Regions from separate parts of the Pelotomaculum schinkii genome, predicted to be linked through region 1. Evidence: riboswitches for the same ligand, from Rfam matches in the RefSeq annotation. Region 1 holds a riboswitch; the other holds the start of a gene.
What was found. A riboswitch is a leader RNA that binds a small molecule or an ion and turns the genes downstream of it on or off. The one in region 1 is predicted to bind cyclic di-GMP.
Positions count from the first base shown of each region.

Region 2: another riboswitch for cyclic di-GMP. It lies ahead of Psch_RS12785 (hypothetical protein); the one in region 1 lies ahead of Psch_RS09330 (RHS repeat-associated core domain-containing protein).

Region 1 covers NZ_QFGA01000001.1:1,999,491-2,002,620, forward strand. Annotated here, with positions in the region: gene Psch_RS09330 (RHS repeat-associated core domain-containing protein) at 1-1,648, opposite strand, end outside; cyclic di-GMP riboswitch class I at 1,881-1,975, opposite strand; gene Psch_RS09335 (hypothetical protein) at 2,134-2,982, opposite strand; rRNA gene rrf (5S ribosomal RNA) at 3,116-3,130, opposite strand, start outside.
Region 2 covers NZ_QFGA01000002.1:375,963-379,092, forward strand. Annotated here, with positions in the region: gene Psch_RS12775 (DUF3231 family protein) at 1-411, shown strand, start outside; gene Psch_RS12780 (CBS domain-containing protein) at 454-1,290, opposite strand; gene Psch_RS12785 (hypothetical protein) at 1,290-1,643, opposite strand; cyclic di-GMP riboswitch class I at 1,786-1,875, opposite strand; gene Psch_RS12790 (tetratricopeptide repeat protein) at 2,150-3,130, opposite strand, start outside.

The sequences.
Region 1 (3,130 bases):
AACTGCTGGTATTGCCCCTGGCGTCAGTTTTGGTTAGAATGTTGCCGCGCCAGTCGTAAGTATAGCTGGTGGTGTTGCCCAGGGGATCGGCGACAGTCAGTAAGTTGCCAGCATCGTCATAAGTCATAGCGCTTGTTTTGCCGGCGTTATCGGTTATGGTAATCGGTTGCCCGGCCGCATTATAGCTGTAAGTAGTGGTGTTTTCCGCCGGGTCGGTTACAGTTTGCATCAAGCCATTCTGGTAAGTATATATAGTCGTGCCGGAGCCTAAGCCTGTGTCGGGGGTGGTTGTGCTGAGCAATAACCCGCTTTCATCATAGTTGTAGAGAGTTTCATTTCCTAATGAATCGGTTGTTTTTATTAAATTGCCATTCGAGTCATAAGTGAATGTACTTTGTTTTTCCAGAGCGTTTTCCACCAAAAGAAGGTTATTATTATCATCATATTCCATGGTGGTTGTATGACTCGCTGGATCAGTAACGGTAAGCAGATTGCCGTTACCGTCATAAGTATAGCTGGTTGTATGGTTAAGAGGGTCGGTTATGCTGGTGAGGCAGTTATTGATGTCGTAGGTGTAGGTACCGGTGATATTGCCGGGATAGGTTATATTAGTGCTACGGTACTTTTCGTCGAAGGTGGTTGTAATGGTGTTGCCAAGGGCGCTGAGCATGGTTGTCCGGTGGTTGTCCGGGTCATAGCTGAACTGGGTGGTGTTGCCGCTCCCGTCGGTCTGATGGGTAACTTTGCCACTATCATAAATGTTGCTTAACAAGGTATTACCGCCGGAAGCAATGATTTCGGTGAGGCCCTGTGTGTTATAGTGGTAGCTGGTGACATTCCCCAGCACATCCTGTACTGTGGCCAGGTTGCCTTCGTTGTCATAGGTATAGGTCACGGTCCGGCCGGCAGTGTCGGTTACGCCGGTGAGACGGTTGTTCGTGTCATAATTGAAGCTCAGGGTGCGGCCGGTGGGTTCACTGGCTAAGGTCAGCAGTCCACCGGTATAGGTCAGGGTAAGCGTATTGTTGTTTTGGTCCGTTATGCTGGTTAGTTGACCAATGTCGTTAAAGATATAACCGGTCTGGTCCTTGAAGGTGAGGGTATAGCCGCTGCCCGGCCCGGCAGTTAGTGTTTCAAAGCATCCGGCGGGTCGAACGTAACTGGTTCCATCGTATGTAAAGGTGTAAACATGCCCGTCGTCATAAGCGACGCTGACGCTGCCGTCCTGGTTGATGGTAAGGTGAACATTAAAATTATTGGTCCAGCCCTTGCCCTGGGTGCCTGTATAATCATCCTGAGAATTGTAGAATCTGGTAAACTCAAGGGACGGGCCTACGGAAGGAATGCAAAGGTCTGTCTGGGCCAGGATGAAGTTGCCAGTGGAAAGGTTAACGGATCCTTTTCCATACAGGCAGTAGGGACGTACGCCAAAGGTTTCTTTGGAGATAGTATTGACTTCTACAAAATATGGATAGCTGGTCCCTTCGTGAATTTTCCATACATCGGTGAAATCCCAGCCTGTAAATGTGACCTGACGCTGCATAGCGGAGGTTGTTTGCGGTGTTCCTTTGCCCGTATCAGACTGTCCCGATGTCTGCGTGTCGTAGTAGCATGATGCAACAATACCGCCTTGGTTAATGAAATCCAAATCTCCTATCAAGCCGCCGGCATTAGGACCGGTCGCCGTCACATAACCTTTGGAATATACTGCATTATCATTTTAGTTTCACCTCTCAAAATAATAATTTATAGAGAATTTCCCGCTTTTTATACTCGGAAAAACACTCCTCTGGAGCCCCCGAACACAAAAACACAACCAAAAGAAAAAGCCCGTCTTGCATCCCATTTGACCGAATGCCGCGGACTTCTTGTGAATTAACTTCGGCAACCCGGCTGTCAATAGTCGGCATAAAACCTCAACCGTAGACCCGTGGCTTTGCGTCCCTGGCTTTCGCCAGGTTTGCTCTTTCGTGGGAACTGTTATTTAATTTTATAGTATTATACATTTTATAGAAATGTTTTACAATATCCTGCATCAATTTTATTTTCTATCTGCTGTCCTTATCCAATAAATATTATGACATGCTATTTATACATTTAATGGCTGCTATTCTTAAGTTGTGAAGTCTAGCTTTACTCAAGCAGACCGAGCCTATCCAATACTACGGCCAACATCTCTCTAGTGACATTTCCTTGCGGCTCCGTGCCGTCCATAATGCCTTTTAGCTTTGCCTTATTCCACGAAGCGCCGGCCCAGGGGCTGGCTGAAGCATACTCTAAGCTTTTGATTTCATTTAACATGACATCACTTGCATGCTGCCAACTCCAGAAGCTGATTCCCGGCATTCCAAGTTCACCTGCGGTTTTTATGAAACGCGTAATTTCCCCAAACTTTATATCCCCATAGCTCTGGCCAACAGGCGCCATTTGGAGTCCAAATTGACTGTACTGCTGAACGCAATCCTTTAAAGCGTCTTCCGGCGCCATCCTAAAATCGCCCCAATATACCTGCGGCAATGCCACGTCACAAAAAGCTGAAAATTTCTTATATGGAAATTGAGCATGGTATACCGGGAGGGCAAACGTGCTGTAACCAAGCTTCACATTTTTCATTATTGATGATGAAGAAATCCCGCCGGATAAAGCAGCTGCTTTTTTCTCACCATTCTGGTTCTCATATTCTATTTCCGCGTCGATAACCAGCCAGTCAGCTCCACCCTTGACTGCCTTTTCCATGCATGTTATTTCACCGGAAATATTGTTGCCATAACTGTAACCCCACGCGCCGACTATCAATCCGGCATTTTTTGCAGGACCGGCAATCTTGTCTAATTGATTCCAATAATTTTTGCCGTCCCACGCTTTGACAAGCAACCCTGTTAAGCCCAAGCTTACTGCTTTGTTAATAATATTATTTATTACACCCTTTTCTGCAAGCTCCAATTCCCATATCCACATCTGCTTACCAGCCCATGGCTCCAAATCTACCACTCCATTTCCCAGGATTTTTATAGAGCGCAAACTAGTTATTAATACCATATGGAATAGAATTATCCCTGTGAATGAATCCAAAAAAACAAAACCCCACGGTATCAACCGTGAGGTTTTAAAATTATTCTGGCGACGACCT
Region 2 (3,130 bases), on a different contig from region 1:
TTAATGGGATTCAGACAGACGGCCAGATCCGGCCAGGTACGAAAATTTATGGACCGGGGAGTAAACCTGTCAAGCAGATTAATAGATACTTTCAGCTCATCTCTAACCCGTGAAGATGTGCCCGATCCAGTGCAGTGGGATTTCATGGTTACGGATTCAACAACCCCGGTTTTTTCAGATAAGTTTATGATGTATCATACCACGCTGATTATTTCCGCCGGTATATTAAACTACGCCGCGTCAATGGCAACAAGCCCGCGGCATGACTTAGCGGGCCATTACACAAAAGCTCTGGCTGAAGTGGCCAATTATCTTGAAGACGGTATCAATATCCTTATTGACAACGGCTGGTACGAAGAGCCGCCCAGAACTGTAGATCGCAGGGAACTGGTAAACGAGCCAAAACATTAAAAATAAAAGGGCTTTATTTAGATAAGGATTATCGGGTTCAATTTACTCTACGTATGTGATTTGTATACCCTTCTCTTTGGAAAGGGTACTGGCCAGGCTGGCCATATTTATTAAATTATCAACAGCAGTAGTAAGATAAGAGTCTGATGTACCGACCCTATGTCCTCTTGCTATACCGGCAACAATGGTTATCGGTACTCCACGCTCTTTTGTTGATACTTCTATTTTGTTAATTATCTTAATGGCCCATTCTCTAGAGCATTCAATATCTTCCGTGGTAACCGCCATAAATTCATCACCCGCATAACGCCCGGGAAAGTAAACACCATTTTCCGTACTTTCCGAAAGTAATCTTCCTATAATCTTCAGGCAGGTGTCTCCCCTGACGTGACCGTACTTTTTATTGATATCTCCGAAATTATTGATATCGAAGAAGATAATTGTTGCTTCCTTCCCATATTTAATAATATTTTCCACAAGGTACCTTAAATAAATTGTTTTTTTAAGGCCGGTTAACGTATCTTCATGCTTACTTGCCTCAGTCAGAAGGGTTTTTTTAGTGACAATCCCTACTAGTTTGCCGTTCTCTATTACAGGCAACCTTTCAACCTTTTTTTCTTCTATTAGATTAATTGCATCCCAAAGTGAAGTGTTTGGACAAATACATACCGGGTTTTTGGACATAGCGTCTGCCACAATACGGTTCATATGAGAACGCCGGGTATCTCTTGAGGTAATAATTCCACACAGTTTACCGTCCTCCAAAACCGGAAGTCCGCCAACACAGTTTTTTTCCATTAATAAGACGGCTTGTGCGACACTGTCCAGAATATCAACCGTAATGACAGGGGTCCTCATATAATTAGAAATGCCGGACATCAGAGTTCCACCTCTAGATTAATTGCAAGTACAATGTCAACATGCGCTTTTAATAAAGTCGTTTCAGATGCGACCTTATTTGCTTCACCTAAAATAATATCCAGTAATCTTTCATTACTGATCATTCTTGATAGTGACTTGCGGACAACTACCGCTTCCAGAGGCCCTTCTTCAATAATATTTATTTCGTACTGACCAGGACACATTAAATCTACCGTTCTCTTTACAGCTTCCGGGCCTATGGGAGCCCTCCTCCCGATCAGCAACACATCCTGAATTGGTGGAATCTCAAACTCGCTTATCTTCATTGAAAATAGTGCTTTTCTTCCGGGATCAACAGTTTCAGTATGCAAGTTGCAAACACCCCCTTTCTCTTATTTTTAAACAAAGTATTTAATTCCTTCATCAACTTATTAAGCTCGTTTAGCAAAGGACATACCCCTTCCTGAGCTGTTCTAGAAAAGGGCGTAAAAAAAAAGAAATTACCAGACCATTTCTTGCAACCAGACAATCACCTCAGCCAAAAATGATAGAGACTCATAGCTTTGCGTCCCACCCTTTCGGAGCGGACTGTCCTTTAAAAACAGTTGGTATATTATTCCGAAAATATTTAGTAAATTATACAACTATGTATATACTTTTATCAACAGTCCTGAATCTAAATTGTCTTCGGGTCTGTCGCTTAGCGCAGATAAACGCAATCCTCATTAAAAACGTCATGGAACTTTGTGGGAAGCCTCCGTAGGTCTTGCGGCCATTAATGCTTATTAAAACTTATGCGATTTATCAATAATCAGCCGGTACCCACAGGAAGGGGATTATCCCCCTTCCCCGGCCCGAATCTCTTTCGTGAAGTCTATTAATTTAATTGCGCTATTTTATCAAGCAAATCTTTAGCCTCTTTATCTTCACTCAGGTCATAGACCAATCCCAGGCAATACCTTGCCATATCGAACTGCTTATCTTCAAAAGCCTTTTTGCCCAGCGCTGCCGCAATTCCCAGCACGGGCTCGCTGGCGCCGACTTGGATGAAGTGCTCCTGTATGGTTTTAAGCACCGCCTCTTGATCAGGGGACTCTATTTTTTTGCCGGTTTTTTGAGAAATATAGAACAGTTCGGAGGCCACCGCATCGTTTTTTTCAAAATCACTGCTCAAATGGTACATGTTGATGGCATCAGCATAGTTTTCTTTTTCAATAAAATAGAAGCCCATATTTCGGTAACACCTGGCTATCTCTTTTTTGGTGGTGGCAAAGGATAGCGCCTGCCTGGTCAAATTAAGATATTCATCAAGATCACCGGTCAGCTTATGGGCTTCTGCCAGCTGAAAATATGCATATAAATTTACCGGGTTGCACCTGACCGCCTGGTTCAGCGCCTGTATGGCAGCCTTCATATTATGTTCCTGCATATAAAGGAATCCGCGGATGATATACATATCACTGAAATCATAGGGCGCCGGTTTAAAGTTTTTCGTTGGCTTGAAAAAATGCTGATAAAGATATGCTTGAAACATGTTTTTAAAGCTAAAATAATCATTCTCTTGATCTGCCTCAAGAAAATCCTCACAGAACCGGATCAAAGAGTCCATCATGACTGTGGCTTTTTTATATTGTTTTGTTGAAACCAGGTATCTAACCTCATCATACAATACGTCTATGCGTTTACCATCTTTGTAGAAATCTGATGCGACCGGTACCTTCTGCTCTTCAGGCAAAGTATCGTACAGGAGCCTTCCTATGGCGCGCAAAATATCCTTTGACAGCTCATGAGACTTGTAGATATCAGCCTGTTCCCTTAAATATGGTACATCTTTTTCACTGTTTCCGGTCAACCCGCT